Regions from separate parts of the Enterobacter cloacae complex sp. ECNIH7 genome, predicted to be linked through region 2. Evidence: riboswitches for the same ligand, from Rfam matches in the RefSeq annotation. Region 2 holds a riboswitch; each other region holds the start of a gene.
The links. Region 2 has a riboswitch for thiamine pyrophosphate ahead of thiM (hydroxyethylthiazole kinase). Riboswitches for the same ligand answer to the same signal wherever they lie in the genome.

Region 1 (6,557 bases), 2.1 Mb from region 2:
TATTTCAGTACCACCATCGCCGCTCGCGTCACTTCCCCACCCTGCTCGAATCCGACGTCTGCTCCGCCAATGTACTGCGGAGGATCTTTATCCAGACGATCCTCGCGGATCACCGATGAGGCCAGTTCGATTTGTTGAGCGCGTAGCGACGCGAGATCCATAATCACTCCTTACTGGTGATACTGGGCAGAAAGCCGATGCACCGCCTCCACAAATACGCCTGCGTGTTCTGGCGGCACATCCTGATGAATGCCGTGGCCGAGGTTAAAGACGTGGCCTTCCCCCTGGCCGAAACCAGACAGTATAGTCGACACTTCTTCTTCAATGCGGGCTGGCGGCGCATAGAGCATGGACGGGTCCATATTGCCCTGCAGCGCCACTTTGTCGCCTACGCGACGGCGCGCATCGGCGATATCGGTGGTCCAGTCGAGGCCCAGCGCGTCGCAGCCGGTTGCCGCCATCGCTTCCAGCCACTGACCGCCACCTTTGGTGAACAGCGTCACCGGCACGCGGCGGCCTTCGTTTTCACGCAGCAGGCCATCAACGATTTTGTGCATGTAGTACAGGGAGAACTGCTGATAATCGCGCCCGGTCAGCACGCCGCCCCAGGTATCGAAAATCATCACCGACTGCGCACCGGCCTTAATCTGCGCGTTCAGATAGAGGGTGACGCTCTTCGCCAGCTTGTCGAGCAGCGCATGCAGGGCCAGCGGCTCGGCGTACATCATCTTTTTAATCATGGTAAAGGCTTTGCTGCTGCCCCCTTCAACCATATAGGTCGCCAGCGTCCACGGGCTGCCGGAGAAGCCAATCAGCGGCACTTCACCTTTCAGCTCGCGGCGAATGGTGCGCACGGCGTTCATCACGTAGCCCAGCTCGCCTTCCGGATCGGGGATCGGCAGCTTATCCACGTCGGCTTTGCTTTTGATTGGGGAGGTGAAACGCGGGCCTTCGCCGGTTTCGAAGTACAGGCCAAGGCCCATTGCATCCGGAATGGTCAGAATATCCGAGAAGAGGATCGCGGCATCCAGCGGGAAGCGGCGCAGCGGCTGGAGCGTCACTTCACAGGCCAGCTCGGCGTTTTTGCACAGCGACATAAAATCGCCCGCCTGCGCGCGCGTGGCTTTGTACTCCGGGAGATAGCGTCCCGCCTGGCGCATCATCCACACCGGGGTGACATCAACGGGCTGGCGCAGCAGCGCACGCAGATAACGATCGTTCTTCAGTTCGGTCATTTTTGCAGTTCCTTAAGCGTCATGGCCTCAGTGTAACACTACTCATACTCGGCCCGACACATCGCCACGGTATCTTCTATCAGGCGACGCGCCACGGTGCCCGGCGGAGGCAACAGCGGTAGATCGTCGTAGCGATACCAGTTCGCGTCCAGAAGCTCTTTCTGGTCGATAACGATCTCGCCGCTGTCGTATTCGGCCATAAATGCCGTCATCAGCGACTGCGGGAACGGCCACGGCTGGGAGGTGACGTAGCGCAGGTTCTTCACTTTGATCCCACTCTCCTCCATCACCTCGCGCGCCACCGCCTGCTCCAGCGTTTCGCCCACCTCGACGAAGCCGGCCAGCACGGTGTGAATGCCGTTGCGATGGCGGGTATGCTGCGCCAGCAGGATGGAATCCTCCCGGCGGATAGCGACGATAATGCACGGCGCAATCTGCGGATAGTAGCGTTCGCGGCAGTGGCTGCAGAGCATCGCCCACTCGGTTTTGCTCGGGCGCATGGTATGACCGCAGTAGCCGCAGTATTTATGCGAGCGGTAAAACTCGGCCAGCTGCACGCCGCGCCCCGCCAGCTGGAACAGCCCTACGTCCAGATCCAGCACCTGGCGCACCGATCCCATATCCTGGCGGCGGGGCTGTTGGATCAACCACACGGGCTCACCCTGCCACTCGCCGATCTGTAGCGCTGGCTGTCCAACGAGATCGAACGCTTCAGCTGCACCGTAGGGGATTTCCCCGGCAGGAAGCCATAATTTTTGTTCGTGACTGACGATCCACCAACCAAGATCTGATTTTTCAATAATACGATCCATATCTATTGCACTACCTTCGCTTCACTGACATGTTGTTAGCATTGTGGTTACATTCTGGATAAGCAGATTCAATCCTACATTTTGCGGAGTCGACCATGTTAAACCAGCTGCAAAGCCTGACTGAGCGCGTTAGAGGAAATAACAAACTGGTGGATCGCTGGCTACATGTACGCAAGCATCTACTCGTGGCTTATTACAATCTGGTCGGTATTAAGCCTGGCAAAGAATCGTTTATGCGACTGAACGAAAAAGCGCTGGATGATTTTTGTCAGGGCCTGGTCGACTATCTGTCCGACGGCCATTTCAATATTTATGAACGCATTATCCGCGAAATGGAAGGGACAACGCCGTATTTAGCGGCCAGCAAGCTCTATCCGCTTCTGGAAGCCAACACCCAGCAGATCATGGATTACTATGATTCCGCGCTCGAGAACGCTATCGACCACGATAACTATCTTGAATTTCAGCAGGCGCTATCCGACCTCGGCGAAGCGCTGGAAGAGCGATTCACGCTGGAAGATAAGCTGATCGCCCTCGTGCTGGACAACGATTTGAACATCAGTAACGAAGAGAACGTCGCGCGCCCTGCTTGAGTTCTTCATCGTTAACGAGTAATTTACAACCATTCGCCCCTCTCACGAGGGGGATTTTTCTTGTCGGAGTGCCCAGCGCCTGAAAGCGCGGGCTGAGACCGTTAATTCGGGATCCGCGGAACCTGATCAGGCTAATACCTGCGAAGGGAACAAGAGTCACACTGCTGTTGTATCGCCTGAGGGCGATCCTCTCTTGCTTCATCCGTCGTCTGACAAGCCATGTCCTTCACTTTTGGAATGAGCTATGTCTACTGCAAAACTGACCCGCCGCGAACAGCGCGCACAGGCCCAACACTTCATCGACACGCTGGAAGGCACCGCTTTCCCGAACTCGAAACGCATCTACATTTCCGGCTCGCAGGCCGATATCCGCGTCCCAATGCGCGAAATTCAGCTCAGCCCGACGCTTATCGGCGGCAGCAAAGATAACCCGCAGTACGAAGACAACGAAGCCGTGCCGGTGTATGACACCTCCGGCCCGTACGGGGATCCCTCTGTTACTATCAACGTCCAGCAGGGTCTGGCAAAGCTGCGCCAGCCGTGGATTGACGCGCGTAACGACTGCGAAGAGCTGAACGTCCTGAGTTCTGCATACACTAAAGAGCGCCTGGCCGACGACGGTCTGGACGAGCTGCGCTTTACCGGCCTGCTGACGCCAAAACGCGCTAAGGCGGGCAAATGCGTGACCCAGCTGCACTACGCGCGCCAGGGCATCGTCACGCCGGAGATGGAGTTCATCGCCATCCGCGAAAACATGGGTCGCGAGCGCATCCGTAGCGAAGTGCTGCGCTATCAGCATCCGGGTGAAGGCTTTGGCGCTCGCCTGCCGGAGAACATCACGCCGGAGTTTGTGCGTGACGAAGTGGCCGCCGGGCGCGCAATTATCCCTGCCAACATCAACCACCCGGAATCCGAGCCGATGATTATCGGCCGCAACTTCCTGGTGAAGGTCAACGCGAACATCGGTAACTCGGCCGTCACCTCCTCCATCGAAGAAGAGGTGGAAAAGCTGGTCTGGTCCACGCGCTGGGGTGCGGACACGGTAATGGACCTCTCCACTGGACGCTATATTCACGAAACCCGCGAATGGATCCTGCGTAACAGCCCGGTACCAATTGGCACCGTCCCGATTTATCAGGCGCTGGAAAAGGTCAACGGCATTGCCGAAGACCTCACCTGGGAAGCGTTCCGCGACACGCTGCTGGAGCAGGCCGAGCAGGGCGTGGACTACTTCACCATTCACGCGGGCGTGCTGCTGCGCTACGTGCCGATGACCGCGAAGCGTCTGACCGGCATCGTCTCGCGCGGCGGTTCCATCATGGCGAAGTGGTGCCTGTCACATCATCAGGAAAACTTCCTCTACGAGCACTTCCGCGAAATTTGCGAAATCTGCGCCGCGTACGATGTCTCTCTGTCGCTGGGCGATGGCCTGCGTCCGGGCTCTATTCGCGACGCGAACGACGAAGCGCAGTTTGCCGAGCTGCACACGCTGGGTGAGCTGACCAAAATCGCCTGGGAGTATGACGTGCAGGTGATGATTGAAGGTCCGGGCCACGTGCCGATGCAGATGATCCGCCGCAACATGACCGAGGAGCTGGAGCACTGCCACGAAGCACCGTTCTACACCCTGGGGCCGTTGACTACCGATATTGCGCCGGGCTATGACCACTTCACGTCGGGCATTGGGGCGGCGATGATCGGCTGGTTCGGCTGCGCCATGCTCTGCTACGTGACGCCGAAAGAGCACCTCGGCCTGCCAAACAAAGAGGATGTGAAGCAGGGGCTGATCACCTACAAAATTGCCGCCCACGCGGCTGATCTGGCCAAAGGCCACCCGGGCGCGCAAATCCGCGATAACGCCATGTCGAAGGCGCGCTTCGAATTCCGCTGGGAAGACCAGTTCAACCTGGCGCTGGACCCGTTCACCGCCCGCGCCTATCACGACGAGACCCTGCCGCAGGAGTCAGGCAAAGTCGCGCACTTCTGCTCTATGTGCGGACCGAAGTTCTGCTCGATGAAAATCAGCCAGGAGGTGCGCGACTACGCCGCCGCGCAAACCATTGAAGTGGGTATGGCGGACATGTCTGAGACCTTCCGCGCCAAAGGCGGCGAAATCTACCTCAAAAAAGAGGAGGCGTAATGTATAAGCCCGATTTCCCGCCCGTCCCCTACCGTTTAGGGCTCTATCCGGTGGTGGACAGCGTGGAGTGGATAGAGCGCCTGCTGGAGACAGGCGTTCGAACGATCCAGCTGCGCATCAAGGATAAACGCGACGACGAGGTAGAAGCCGATGTGGTTGCCGCCATCGCGCTGGGGCGTCGGCATAACGCCCGTCTGTTTATCAACGACTACTGGCGGCTGGCCGTTAAGCACCAGGCGTACGGCGTGCATCTGGGTCAGGAGGATCTGGAAACAACGGATCTGAGCGCTATCCGCGAAGCCGGGTTGCGTCTTGGCGTGTCAACGCACGATGACATGGAGATCGACGTGGCGCTGGCGGCCCGTCCTTCTTACATCGCGCTGGGTCACGTCTTCCCGACGCAAACCAAGCAGATGCCCTCCGCACCGCAGGGGCTGACGCAGCTGGCGAGTCACGTTAAACGCCTTGCCGATTACCCCACCGTCGCCATCGGTGGAATCAGTCTTGAACGCGCCCCGGCGGTGCTGGAGACCGGCGTCGGCAGTATCGCCGTCGTCAGCGCCATCACCCAGGCCGCAGACTGGCGTCTCGCCACCGAACAGCTGTTACAGCTGGCAGGAGCGGGTGATGAACGATCGTGATTTTATGCGCTACAGCCGTCAGATCCTGCTGGAAGATATCGCCATCGACGGGCAGCAAAAGCTGCTCGCCAGCCGGGTGTTAATTGTCGGTCTGGGCGGGTTAGGCGCGCCCGCCGCGCTTTATCTGGCAGGCGCAGGTATCGGTACGCTGGTGCTGGCCGACGACGACGAGGTTCACCTTAGCAACCTGCAGCGACAAATCCTCTTTACCACCGAGGATATCAACCAGCCGAAAGCGCAAATTACCCGGCAGCGCCTGAACCAGCTCAACCCGGATATTGAGCTGATTGCCCTGCAGGACCGGCTCAGCGGTGACAATCTGCGCCGTGAGGTCGCCCTGGCCGACGTGGTGCTGGACTGCACGGACAACATGGCGACGCGCCAGGCGATTAACGCCGCCTGCGTGGCAAATAATACGCCGCTTATCACGGCCAGCGCGGTGGGTTTCGGCGGGCAGATGATGGTCCTGACCCCGCCGTGGTCGCAGGGCTGCTATCGCTGCCTGTGGCCGGATGATGCAGAGCCAGCGCGCAACTGCCGTACGGCGGGCATTCTTGGTCCGGTGGTCGGCGTAATGGGCACAATGCAGGCGCTGGAGGCCATCAAGCTGCTCAGCGGCATGGAGACGGAACGCAATACGCTGCGGCTGTTCGATGCCCGCTCCAGCGGCTGGCGCCATCTGGCATTACACCGCGCCAGCCGCTGCCCGGTATGCGGAGGCCGCGATGCGCATTCTGTTTAACGATGAGCCGATGAGATGCGACGACGGTCTCACCGTTGCGGTACTGCTCGACAAGCTGCGCCAGCTCAAGCCGGGAACGGCGCTGGCGCTCAATCAACAGATCCTGCCGCGCGAGCAGTGGGAAAACCAGCAGGTCAATGAAGGCGACCAGATCCTGCTGTTTCAGGTTATCGCAGGGGGCTGAGATGTTACGTATTGCCGATAAAGTCTTTGATTCACATCTGTTTACCGGAACCGGAAAATTCGCCTCGCCGCAGCTGATGGTGGATGCCATTCGCGAAAGCGGCAGCCAGCTGGTGACGCTGGCGCTCAAGCGCGTGGATCTGCGTCATCACAGCGACGCCATTCTGGCGCCTTTACTGGAGGCTGGCGTCACGCTGCTGCCCAACACCTC
Region 2 (6,557 bases):
AAAGACGGCGCCACATGGTATGACGGTGACGTCTCGGGCGTTGTTCCGACGTTCCCAGCGACGGTTGTGGACACCATTGGCGCAGGCGACAGCCACGCGGGCGGCACGCTTGCCGGGCTGGCGGCGGGATGGTCACTGGCAGACGCCGTTCTGTTGGGGAATGCCGTGGCGTCCTGGGTAGTCAGCCACCGCGGCGGGGACTGCGCCCCGACTCGCGACGAATTATTCCTCGCACACAAAGACGTATAGATCGCTGCGACAGTAGCTGATGCTGTACTCAATCGGCCGGTGCTGTTGGTCAAGCGCAACCTGCTTGATCACCAGCACCGGTATTTTTTCGTCCATCTTAATGTGCGCCTGAAACTCGCTGTCCGGCATGCGGGCGCTAACCCGTGAACGGGTGCGCTGCGGGAAGATATTCTGGCTGCGGAAGTAGTCGTACAGCGAAATGCCAATCGCATCCGGATCGGGAATGAGGCCAACCGGCACCCAGGACTCTTCAATCGACACCGCATCGTCATCCACATAGCGAATGCGCTTGAGCAAAAAGACCTCGCTGTCCGGAGGAATCGACAGGTGGTTTGCGACCTCTTCCGGGCACTTCACCACCCGCTTGTTGACCCACAGCGTATTAGGCTTTTGGCCGCGCAGCACTACCTGCTGGGAAAAACCGCGCGCCTCTTTCAGCGAATATTCAAAGATATTGTTGATTTGCGTGCCATAGCCACGGGAGCGCGTCACCACGCCCTCTTCCTCCAGCGCCTGCATCGCCTTTCGCACAGTGATGCGCGACACCCCGGTTAACTGGCTCAGATCGCGCTCGCCGGGCAAAATATTCCCGTGCTCCAGCACCCCGCTGCGCACCGCGTTTTTTACCGTTTCGGCAAATTTCAGGTACAGCGGCGTGTTGTCAGGCGCGGCGATCCGTTCATTCAGTTGAGCGATTAACCGGGTATGCGCTTGTTCCATCTCTGTTTTCTCAGGCGTGGTGTTTCCTGCCAGTATACTGGGTTACCACCATGCATGAAAATGATGAACCGGCCCAATACCGTGACCCACTTCCAGAGTATCGGCTTTTGCCAGCGCCGCCGAGAGCCAGGTTTTCGCTTCGCGCACCGTATCGGCCCAGCCGCCATGCCGCGGGCGCAGCGCCGCCAGCGCGGCGGAGAGCGTGCAGCCCGTGCCGTGGGTGTTTTTGGTCTGCACGCGCGGCGCGGTAAAGCGTACTTCGCCGTCGCGGGTAAAGAGCCAGTCCGGGCTTTCGGCATCATCCAGGTGCCCGCCTTTCATCAGCACCGCGCCGCAGCCCATTGCCAACAGCGCGTTTCCCTGCGCTTTCATCTCGCGTTCAGTTTGCGCATGCGATGTGCCTAACAGCGCGGCGGCTTCCGGCAGATTGGGCGTGATAAGCGCCACCTGCGGCAGTAGCTTTGTACGCAGCGTCTCCACGGCGGAGGCGGAGAGCAGCGGGTCGCCGCTTTTCGCCAGCATGACGGTATCCAGCACCACGTTTTGCACCTGATAGCGTTTAAGCCGCTCGGCCACCGCTTCCACAATATCCGTCTCGGCCAGCATGCCGATCTTGGTGGTATCGATGCGCACGTCGCTGAACACAGAATCCAGCTGCGCGGCAACAAAATCCGGCTCGATACGATAGACCGACTGCACGCCGCGCGTGTTTTGCGCCACCAGCGCGGTAATGACCGAGCAGCCGTACGCGCCAAGGGCCGAGAAGGTTTTGAGATCGGCCTGGATACCCGCGCCGCCGCTGGGATCGGTGCCGGCAATGGTCAGGGCGTTAATCCGTTTCATGCCTGCTCCTCCAGCGTATAGAGCGCATCCAGAAACGCGCTGGCAAAACTGCCAGGCCCACGTGACTGCGCAACGGCCACCGTTCCGGCTCGCTTCATCCATCCGCAGGCGGCAGCGACGTTATCCATCCGGTCGCCAGGCAGCGAGCAGCTCGCCGCCACAACGGCAGAAAGCGCGCATCCGGTTCCCACTACGCGCGTCATCAACGGATCGCCGCCCGTTATCGTGCGGGTGCGTTGCCCGTCAGTGATGTAATCCACCTCGCCGGTGACGACCACAACGGCATTGGTCTGGCGAGCCAGCGCCTGTGCGGCGGGCACCGCGCTGGCTGCGGTATCGGTTGTATCAACGCCGCGCCCGCCCGCGCTCATTCCGGCAAGGGCCAGAATTTCGGAGGCATTGCCGCGAATGGCAGCCGGTTTCAGGGCAAGGATTTGATGGCAAAAACGGGTGCGGAACGTCAGGGCGCCCGCGGCAACCGGGTCCAGCGTCCAGGGCTTGCCTGCAGCCACCGCGCTTTCTATTGCCCGACGCATCGCCTGGGCACGCGGCGAGGTCAGCGTACCAACGTTAATCAGCAGCGCATCGGCGATGCCGGCAAACTGTTCAGCCTCTTCGGCCTCAATCACCATCGCGGGTGATGCGCCAAGCGCCAGCAAAACGTTGGCCGTGAAGGTCTGTACGACATCGTTGGTCATACAGTGGGTCAGCGGAGAACGGGTTCGGAAGTGGTGTAAAACGCGTAAATCGAGCAGGTCAGGCTGCATGGTTTCGCTCCTGCCTTGCGTGAAGAAGCGATGACCGGGAAGGCATCTGACTTCCCTACGCTGGCATTATCCAGATCAGGTAATACGGGTATTTCTCAGCCTTCACAAGGAAGGGCACCCCGAGTCAAAATACTTTTAAAACAATGATTTATTGAAATCAATGTTCTCAATCAGTGTAACCGTGGCCACAGGTCAGGCGCAAGGGGTTTTGATTTATCACGGCAGCGATCGCGTTATGAATCTCCCTAAACACTTTTTCGCTAGCATCTTCAACATAAATATTTTTTCCTGGTATATCCCGTAACAAAAATGAGCTGATTTCATTTCATTCGAAGCTAGCGAAAGATTCGATAATAAATAATCGGCAAAAACCCATAAATTTACATAAACTGTTATGTGTATTATTAACCAATTTTAATCAAAACACTTAAATACATTTAATGTATTGGTGTTTTATATCTAATTTGGCTCTCATCCATCATGAATCGCTATCTTATTGTATTATAAGATTATTAAGCCGAGCTTTTCTGGAATGACTCGTTTAGCTATTCCTGCTATTTATGATTTAGATCAATAATCAAAATTACACATTCATAGATAGTTACTGCACGTTACGAAATAAGTTATCAAACAAAAATTTTCAACGTTAATTGTGAATTATTTCAGATATAACAAGACGTTGTATCTTCCCGCCAGGATAGCGCCCTTACTTTATTTTTTCTTGTAGTGATGATGAGAGCTTTAAAATGAACTATTTAAATACAACAGCTATCGCTGTTTTTGGTTTTGTGTTTGCTGGTTCAATGAATACTGCAAATGCTGCGGAAGTAAACATAAACCTTGACGATAACGTCAACAATCCAGGTGCTCACATTCAAATTCAGGGTACCGATAAAACCGCCTATAACCTTGATAACATCGAGGGGAGTAACATTAAGCAAGACGGGCAAATCTATAACCTTCAGGGCGATATTGACAGAGCAAATACAGCTATTAATAAAGCACAAGATACAGCTAACACTGCTCAAGATGGCGTAAATGCTAACACTCAAGCTAACGCTATCCTTAATCAGAAAATCGACGATTACAAAGCAGATCAGACAATCACTGATAACAAACAGAATATATTGATTGATAACACTAATAATAAAGCAGATGCGGCTTTACAAGGCGTTATTACTAACGGTCAAGCAATCATTGATACAAACACGAGAGTAGATAAAACTGACATCACCGCGACCAATGCGAACAACAAAGCAGACGCCAACACTCAAGCGCTAGCAAGTAAGGTCGATAAAAGCATTTTCAACGCCGATCAGGATAGACAAGATCAAGCACTTCAGGATGCCTCTGGCAAAGCGACTCAGGCATTTAATACGGGCGCTTATGCGCAATCTTTAGCTGTCGATGCACAAACGGTAGCCGCAGCGAATAAAGCTGCTGTTGCTACCGTTCAGTCACGCCAGCAAACACAGGAAGCGACGATTCAGAATCACAGCGCACAATTAGCGAATCATGAATCACGTATTACTGCGTTAGAGAGTCAAAATAACGCTAAGTTCTCTTCTCTGGAGAATCAGCAGAATGAGGATCGCAAGGAATATCGTGCTGGTATCGCTGGCGCTGCTTCTCTTGCTGGTTTGCATTACGTTGATACAGATAACGCGGTTGCCGTCGGTGCTGCCAACTTCAAAGATGCGCAAGGTTATGCAATCGGCTACCGTCATAAGTTCGCTGAGAATGTAGCTGCTACTCTCTCTACATCAGGTACATCCAACGGTGATGAAATTGTTGCGGCATCCGCATCTTACGGATGGTGATGTTACAATATTAAAACAAAATGCCAGTGAGCTAAAAAAATCGCCCATGAGTTTTAATCAGCTGGCTATAACTCAATACATTGCTGCTCGCAAATAAAATGACAAAGTACATTTTTATCTCCGCTGTTTTGTATCTCACTTTTATTTTATTAGGGATATGGATCGGCTTGATGTTAGGCACCTATATTTATAATTGCAATTACTGAGGCAATAATGAAAAAGTTAATGATGATAGCGGCTGTATTATCTCTTGCTGCGTGTTCCTCACCAGCGCAACGGATGGCGGATTGTCAAAGCAAGGGGGTGAGTAAAGACGCTTGTTATATTGCAGAGCAAAACCGCACATCAGCCATTAACGCTGCTGCAGAAAAACAGGCTTTGGAGAATGCTGCTCAACTTGCACAATCAGCACATAAGCATTTTCCTGAAGGCTGCACTCAGGTTATGGATGCTGCGGGTCGTTGTGACAGCAAGCCTGCCAAAGCAAGCGGCGATGTTAAACAGTTTTCAGGTGAAGCGGATCGCGTTATGAATAAGCCAATATCTGATGCTGCTGAATATCTGCTTTCGAAAGGCTGGAAGCCAAATAAGGGTTTATGGCACAAGGATAGCTATATTATGCAGCTGGTTGTCGAAAAAGAGAGAGTCGTAAACGCACAATTATCAAAAATGTGATCTTAGGACTACGCTCCCTCCTGATAAGATTTACATAGCCCCATTTGTATGGGGCTTTATTTTAGCTCATGACTAAATACAGATTTACTCTAACTGCCACGCCCCGCCATGAATAAGCGACGCTCCCCCCGTCCAGGCAAACAACGCCAGCTCGCGGCAGTCTGCATCAGGATAAATACGGCTGCTGAGGCACGCCTCACCCTCGTTAACAAACACTTCCACGGAAGAGTAGTCAAAAAACAAGCGCAGACTGAGCACGCCGTTCAGGTTAAGCGCGACGCTTCTGGTGCCGCACAGGCCATACTGTGGATAGTGTCGCTCCAGCACAAGGCGCTGCATTTGCGCATCAACATAGACGCGTAACCCGTCGCCGAGACGAATGCCGTATTGCTCCGCGCTGCTATTCGCGCAATCCCATTGCAGAATGACCTCCATCGCATCGCAGTGTTCAACCAGAGTCATCTGCTGGTTATTAAGCGTACTTACCGGCCAGGGGAACCATGCTCCGCGCAGGGTTTCAACTTCTCTGGCCGGCCGCATTTGCAGGCGGTTATCCACACTAAGCGTCAGCTCGCGCGGTAAGGAGAGCATGCCTGCCCAGCCATCCTGCTGTTCCGGCAGGGGCGATTCCCACATGTCCAGCCAGCCGATAACGATGCGGCGGCCGTCAGGAGTCAGGAAGCTTTGTGGCGCATAGAAATCATGTCCGCGATCCATCTCCACAAATTCTCCTTCACGCACGAAAGGTTTGCCGGGCTGCCACTCGCCCAGCAGGTAGCCGCTCTGGAAAAGATTACGATTTTTGAATCCCTCTGCCTCCAGCCCCTGAGGCGAAAACATCAGCACGCGTTTACCATTGAGGGTGAAAAAGTCCGGACATTCCCACATATAGCCCATCTCTTTTTCAGCCACCGCGAGCACGCCCATGTCCTGCCACTCGCGCAGATCGGCAGACCGGTACGCACGCACCTGGCCCGTATCACCCTCCCGCGCACCAACGACCATGTACCACCACTCCCCTTCACGCCATACTTTCGGATCGCGGAAGTGATGCAGTCCGGGCGGTGTGTCAATGACGGTCCCGTGCCGCACAAACTGGATGCCGTCTCGGCTGGTTGCCAGGCACTGAACCTGGTAGAGATTCGCCTCATCGCCGGGATCGCCGTGGAATTTGTGGCCGGTGTAGATCAGCGCCAGCGTGTCGCCATCGACCACCGCTGAGCCAGAAAAACAGCCGTCCTTGTCGTCTGGTCCCTCCGGTGCCAGCGCAACCGGGAGGTGCTCCCAGTTAACTAAATCTTTGCTTCGCGCATTGCCCCAGTGCATCGGCCCCCACTGGGTCGAATATGGATGATGCTGATAAAAGGCGTGATACCAGCCGTCAAACCAGACCAGGCCATTCGGGTCGTTCATCCAGCCAGCACGTGCGGCGAGGTGGTAACGGGGATACCAGCGCAGGTTAAGACTGCCTTGTCTGGCCTGC
Region 3 (6,557 bases), 2.5 Mb from region 2:
CCGGTTGAAATGCTGTTGGTAAAAAGCGTGGTCGCCGAGCCGGCACGGCCGGGCATGAGATCCTGAAACCAGAGCATGCCGATCCCGGCAACAATCCCAATAAACACGGCGTTAAACAGCTGCAGAGCCAGCAAAGCTTCCCGCGAATGGAAAAGGATCAGCCCCGCGTAGAACAGCACCCCGGCCGCCACGGCGACGATCATCATCCTGCGCTTTCCAAACCGCTTAACGTAGTAACCCGCCAGAATCATTGCCGGGATTTCCAGCCCGGCGGCAGTTCCCATTAAGATCCCCGCGAGCTTGTCCGGCAGGCCCAGATCGCTGCTGATCCACAGCGGCATATCGATGATGTACATGGTGTTGCAGGTCCACATCAGCGTGGAGGCAATAAACAGCATGCGGACGTTTTTGTCCTGCCAGCCGCTCACTTCGGTGACAGGTTTATCCGTCGACTGTTCGACGCGCGCCACGGACGGCAGCGCGAAGGCAATAAGCGCCAGGCTGATGACAAAAATCCCGGCGGCGATGGAAAACATGGTGGTAAAGCCGTAGTTCAACGCCAGCATGAAGGCCAGCGGCGGACCAATGACCCACGCCAGCGAAAGCTGGGCGCGCATCACCGAGCTGAACATCACCACTTCCCGCGCCGAGTTATCCGCATATTCACGGGCCAGCGCGAACAGCTGCGGCATGGCGGTGTTCGCCAGCGATGCCAGCAGCACGCCGCAGGTAATGAGCGTCAGATAATGACGGTTGAAGGCAAAGAGCAGCGCGTTACCCACGGCCATGGCGCAGCAAAAGAGGATCAGCCTGCGGCGATCGCCCTGGCTGTCCGATCGTTTCGCCAGCGCGAGGCTGACCAGGATCCCGGCAATGGCGTTAACGGTGTAAAACAGGCCGACCCAAAACGGCTGCGCCCCCACCTCGCGGCTGAGAAACAGGCTCAGCGTCGGCGCCTGCAGCGCCCCCGCCACGCCCATCATAAAGGCCACCAGCATAAAAGCGGCATACACGCCGTTCAGGCGTCGCCCCATCGTCATCAACCACAGCATGCGCAAGTCCTTGTGAAAGCGAATCGAAATTGGGTGAATAGTAAACGAAAAAAGCCAGCAAAAACATTTTGCTGGCGGGTGATAAGCACCAATACTCAGTCACACATGATCGAGGCGAGTTAGCGGGAAGAGGTCGGGGCTGTAACGTCCCACTGCATCAATTCTTCTAACGTTTTCAGCCGTTGCTCTGCACACCGGCGGGCCAGCCAGGACGCTCCTTTTGTCGCTGAAAAGTACTGCTGATAGAACTGACGTGCGGTAGACCTCTTCATAATTTACCTCCTCGCTTCATCGGGGAGAATTATTGGCCTAATATAGGGAAAAATAAATTGCTGGTTTTTTGTCAGGAGTTCCCCTTTTATGCCTTCCGGTCGTCTGCAACAACAGTTTATCCGCCTCTGGCAGTGCTGCGAGGGGCAATCGCAGGAGACCACGCTCAACGAGCTGGCTGACCTGCTTAGCTGCTCCCGCCGCCATATGCGCACGCTGCTCAACACCATGCAGCAGCAGGGCTGGTTAAGCTGGGAAGCGGAGGCGGGACGCGGCAAACGCTCGCGGCTGACTTTCCTCTATACCGGGCTGGCGCTGCAGCAGCAGCGCGCGGAAGATCTGCTCGAGCAGGATCGCATCGATCAACTGGTCCAACTGGTGGGCGACAAAGCCGCCGTGCGCCAGATGCTGGTTTCCCATCTCGGGCGCAGCTTTCGTCAGGGCCGACACATTCTGCGGGTGCTCTACTACCGTCCGATGAAAAATCTGTTGCCCGGCACGGCCTTACGCCGCTCTGAAACCCACATGGCCCGGCAAATCTTCAGCGGCCTGACGCGGATAAATGAGGAAAACGGGGAACTGGAGGCGGATATCGCGCACCACTGGCAGCAGGTTTCCCCGCTTCACTGGCGCTTTTTTTTACGCCCCGGCATCCATTTTCACCACGGCCGCGAGCTGGAAATGCACGACGTCATCGCCTCTCTGGAACGTGCCCGCAGGCTCCCGCTCTACTCGCATATTTCCCGCGTCCACTCCCCCACGGACTGGACGCTGGATATTGAGCTGTCGCAGCAGGATAAGTGGCTTCCCTGGCTGCTGGGCTATGTGCCGTCGATGATTTTGCCCGGCGAGTGGGAATCAATGAACAACTTTGCCAGCCTGCCGATTGGCACCGGGCCTTACTCCGTGTCCCGCAATAACAGCAACCAGCTGAAAATCCGCGCGTTCGACGACTACTTTGGCTATCGGGCGCTGATCGACGAAGTGAACGTCTGGGTATTGCCGGATCTCAATGAAGACCTGAGCTGCGGGCTGACGCTGGAAGGCCCCACCACGGGAGAAAAAGCCGTGGAGAGTCGCCTGGAGGAGGGATGCTACTATCTCCTGTTTGACCGCCGCACCCACCGTGGGGCAAATCAGGCCGTCCGCAAGTGGATCAGCCACGTTTTGTCCCCTTCCAATCTGATTTACCATGCGGAAGAGCAGTACCAGACATACTGGTTCCCGGCGTACGGCCTGCTTCCGCGCTGGCACCACGCCCGCCCGGTTCACTGCGACAAACCCGCAGGGCTGGAGTCCATCACCCTGACCTACTACCGCGAGCACGTGGAGCATCGTTTTATCGCCAGAATCATGACCCGGCTGCTGGCAGCCGAGGGGGTCAGGTTAGAGGTCAGGGAAGTGGACTATGACGAATGGCATCAGGGGGAGATCGCCAGTGATATCTGGCTCAACAGCGCCAACTTTACCCTGCCGCTCGATTTTTCCCTTTTCTCGCATTTGTATGAAGTCCCGCTGATCCAGCACTGCATCGACCGTGACTGGCAGCAGGACGCCGCCCTGTGGCGCGCGGGCGAAATGAATCTTGCAGCGTGGTGCCAGCAGCTGCTGGCCGAGCAGGCGATCGTACCCTTGATCCACCACTGGCTGATGATCCAGGGCCAGCGCAGCATGCGCGGCCTGCGGATGAACACCCTGGGCTGGTTTGATTTTAAATCCGCCTGGTTTGCGCCGCCGGAGCCATAACGCTTTCGTAATATTCACCAAATCATTACAATAGCGCCGTTCTCAACGGGGTGCTGCATCAAAGATGTGCGCTGAGATAATACCCGTCGAACCTGATCCGGATAACGCCGGCGAAGGGATTTGAGGCTGTCTCTCAAAATCCTTTGCCACTCAACTTTGAGGTGCAAAGTGTTAAAAAAAGTTCTCCCCCTGCTGGCGCTGTTTGCGCTGCCTGCTTTTGCGAAGCCCGTCCTGACGGTCTACACCTATGACTCCTTCTCTGCCGACTGGGGCCCTGGCCCGGTAGTTAAAAAAGCTTTCGAAGCGGACTGTAACTGCGAACTGAAGTTCGTGGCGCTGGAAGATGGCGTATCGCTGCTCAACCGTCTGCGCATGGAAGGGAAAAACAGCAAGGCCGACGTGGTGCTCGGGCTGGATAACAACCTGCTGGAAGCCGCCTCGCAGACCAAACTGTTTGCCAAAAGCGGCGTCGCGGCAGATGCCGTTAACGTGCCGGGCGGCTGGAAAAACGACACCTTTGTGCCGTTCGACTATGGCTACTTTGCTTTTGTTTACGACAAAAATAAGCTGAAAAACCCGCCGAAGAGCCTGAAAGAGCTGGTCGAAAGTGACCAGAAATGGCGCGTGATTTATGAAGATCCGCGCACCAGCACGCCAGGCCTGGGCCTGCTGCTGTGGATGCAAAAGGTTTATGGGGATAAAGCGCCGGAGGCGTGGCAGAAACTGGCCGCCAAAACCGTCACCGTCACCAAAGGCTGGAGCGAAGCCTATGGCCTGTTCCTGAAAGGCGAAAGCGACCTGGTGCTGAGCTACACCACCTCTCCGGCCTACCACATCATCGCCGAGAAGAAAGATAACTATGCTGCCGCTGATTTTGCTGAAGGGCACTATCTGCAGGTGGAAGTCGCCGCGCGTACCGCCGCCAGCAAACAGCCGGAGCTGGCCGAGAAGTTCCTGAAGTTTATGGTCTCACCGGCGTTCCAGAATGCGATTCCCGCAGGCAACTGGATGTATCCGGTTACGAACGTTGCGCTGCCCGCAGGTTTCGAGCAGCTGACCAAACCAAACACCTCGCTGGAGTTTACGCCGCAGCAGGTCGCCGCGCAGCGTGCAGCATGGGTAAGTGAATGGCAACGCGCCGTCAGCCGTTGATTCCCGGCTGGTTACTTCCCGGGCTGCTCGCCGCCACAGTGATGGTGGCGGTCAGCCTGGGGGCTTTTCTTGCACTGTGGTTCAACGCGCCAGAGAGCGACCTGCTCGCCCTCTGGCACGACAGCTACCTCTGGCACGTTATCCGGTTCTCCTTCTGGCAGGCGTCTCTCTCTGCCCTGCTGTCGGCGATCCCGGCTATTTTCCTGGCGCGCGCGCTGTATCGTCGGCGCTTCCCAGGCAGAGAGGCGCTGCTTCGCCTTTGTGCCATGACGCTGATCCTGCCCGTGCTGGTGGCGGTATTTGGGATCCTCAGCGTTTACGGTCGCCAGGGCTGGCTGGCTTCGCTGTTCGGCCAGCTTGGTCTGGAATGGTCATTCTCGCCTTACGGACTGCAGGGCATTCTGCTGGCGCACGTGTTTTTCAATATGCCGATGGCGACGCGCCTCTTTTTGCAGGCGCTGGAAAATATTCCCGGTGAACAGCGCCAGATTGCGGCTCAGCTCGGCATGCGCGGCGTGTCGTTCTTCCGCTTTGTCGAATGGCCGTGGCTGCGCCGCCAGATCCCGCCCGTCGCGGCGTTAATCTTTATGCTCTGCTTTGCCAGCTTTGCCACCGTGCTGTCGCTCGGCGGCGGGCCGCAGGCCACCACTATTGAGCTGGCGATTTACCAGGCGCTGAGTTACGACTACGATCCCGGTCGCGCCGCGCTGCTGGCGATGGTGCAGATGGCGTGCTGCCTTGTGCTGGTCCTGTTGAGCCAGCGGCTGAGTAAAGCCATTCCCGCTGGCAGTAATCAAATAACCGGCTGGCGCGATCCGCAGGACAGCCTGCACAGCCGCGTTACCGATTTTATCCTGATCGCGCTGGCGCTTCTGCTTCTGCTGCCGCCGCTGATGGCCGTTATCGTTGACGGACTGAACCTCAATCTCATCTCCGTCCTGCAACAGCCCGTCCTCTGGCAGGCGACCTGGACCTCGCTGCGTATCGCGCTGGCGGCAGGGTTACTGTGCGTCATGCTGACCATGATGCTGCTGTGGAGCAGCCGCGAACTCTACGCGCGTCAGGCCCGTAAGGCCGGGCAGGTGCTGGAGCTGACGGGCATGCTGATTCTGGCGATGCCGGGCATCGTGCTGGCGACGGGCTTCTTTTTACTGTTTAACAGCACCATCGGCCTGCCGGAAAGCGCCGATGGCATTGTGATTTTTACCAACGCCTTAATGGCCATCCCCTACGCGCTTAAGGTGCTGGAAAACCCGATGCGCGACGTCAACAGCCGCTACGGTTTGCTGTGCCAGTCGCTGGGTATGCAGGGCTGGCAGCGGCTGATGGTGGTCGAACTGCGCGCACTGAAACGTCCGCTGGCGCAGGCGCTGGCGTTTGCCTGCGTATTGTCGATTGGGGATTTTGGCGTGGTGGCTCTCTTTGGCAATGACGATTTCCGCACGCTGCCATACTGGCTCTATCAGCAAATCGGCTCTTACCGCAGCCAGGACGGCGCGGTCACCGCGCTGTTACTGCTGCTGCTGTGCTTTGCCTTATTTACCGTTATCGAAAAACTTCCGGGGCGTGATGTTAAAACTGACTGATGTAACCTGGCTTTACCAGCATCTGCCGATGCGCTTCACGCTCTCCGTGCGCCAGGGGGAGATGATCGCCGTGCTTGGCCCAAGCGGCGCGGGAAAAAGCACGCTGCTTAATCTGATTGCGGGTTTTCTGCAGCCGGCAAGCGGTGCGATCGCCATTAACAATCAAGATCATACCCACACGCCGCCCGCAAAACGTCCGGTCTCAATGCTGTTTCAGGAAAACAACCTGTTTACCCACCTGACGGTGCGGCAAAACATCGCGCTGGGAATGCATCCGGGACTCAGGCTGAACGATGCCCAGCGTCAGAAGCTGGAGATCATTGCCGCCCAGATGGGGATCAACGAGTTCATCGACAGGCTCCCGGGCGAGCTTTCCGGCGGCCAGCGTCAGCGCGTGGCGCTGGCGCGATGTCTGGTCCGCGAGCAGCCGATCCTGCTGCTGGATGAGCCGTTCTCGGCGCTCGATCCCGCGCTGCGCCAGGAGATGCTCGCCCTGGTGCAGGACGTTTGTCAGCGCCAGCAGCTGACGATGCTGATGGTTTCACACAGTATTGAGGATGCTGCCCGCATCGCCCCGCGATCGATAGTGATTGCCGAAGGGCGTATTTTGTGGGATGGAAAAACAGAAGAACTGCTGAGCGGTAAAGCGGGGGCGTCTTCACTGTTGGGCATTCGTGCCGTCTGATGCCCTCTCCCACAGGGAGAGGGAAAAAGTCCTTAACGGCTCACCACTTTCAATAAAATCTCACCG

Region 1: another riboswitch for thiamine pyrophosphate. It lies ahead of thiC (phosphomethylpyrimidine synthase ThiC); the one in region 2 lies ahead of thiM (hydroxyethylthiazole kinase).
Region 3: another riboswitch for thiamine pyrophosphate. It lies ahead of thiB (thiamine ABC transporter substrate binding subunit); the one in region 2 lies ahead of thiM (hydroxyethylthiazole kinase).

Annotation. Positions count from the first base shown of each region.
Region 1 covers NZ_CP017990.1:255,757-262,313, reverse strand. Annotated here, with positions in the region: gene nfi (deoxyribonuclease V) at 1-161, opposite strand, end outside; gene hemE (uroporphyrinogen decarboxylase) at 171-1,235, opposite strand; gene nudC (NAD(+) diphosphatase) at 1,274-2,047, opposite strand; gene WM95_RS01270 (Rsd/AlgQ family anti-sigma factor) at 2,143-2,640, shown strand; TPP riboswitch at 2,695-2,806, shown strand; gene thiC (phosphomethylpyrimidine synthase ThiC) at 2,885-4,780, shown strand; gene thiE (thiamine phosphate synthase) at 4,780-5,421, shown strand; gene WM95_RS01255 (HesA/MoeB/ThiF family protein) at 5,408-6,163, shown strand; gene thiS (sulfur carrier protein ThiS) at 6,147-6,347, shown strand; gene thiG (thiazole synthase) at 6,349-6,557, shown strand, end outside.
Region 2 covers NZ_CP017990.1:3,267,440-3,273,996, forward strand. Annotated here, with positions in the region: gene WM95_RS16060 (PfkB family carbohydrate kinase) at 1-249, shown strand, start outside; gene WM95_RS16065 (GntR family transcriptional regulator) at 223-969, opposite strand; gene thiD (bifunctional hydroxymethylpyrimidine kinase/phosphomethylpyrimidine kinase) at 1,012-1,812, opposite strand; gene thiM (hydroxyethylthiazole kinase) at 1,809-2,579, opposite strand; TPP riboswitch at 2,615-2,711, opposite strand; gene WM95_RS16080 (YadA C-terminal domain-containing protein) at 3,326-4,399, shown strand; gene WM95_RS16085 (hypothetical protein) at 4,613-5,074, shown strand; gene WM95_RS16090 (glycoside hydrolase family 32 protein) at 5,159-6,557, opposite strand, start outside.
Region 3 covers NZ_CP017990.1:806,991-813,547, reverse strand. Annotated here, with positions in the region: gene WM95_RS03920 (sugar efflux transporter) at 1-1,052, opposite strand, end outside; gene sgrT (glucose uptake inhibitor SgrT) at 1,172-1,324, opposite strand; gene sgrR (HTH-type transcriptional regulator SgrR) at 1,413-3,068, shown strand; TPP riboswitch at 3,105-3,205, shown strand; gene thiB (thiamine ABC transporter substrate binding subunit) at 3,237-4,220, shown strand; gene thiP (thiamine/thiamine pyrophosphate ABC transporter permease ThiP) at 4,196-5,806, shown strand; gene thiQ (thiamine ABC transporter ATP-binding protein ThiQ) at 5,790-6,491, shown strand; gene WM95_RS03890 (DedA family protein) at 6,524-6,557, opposite strand, start outside.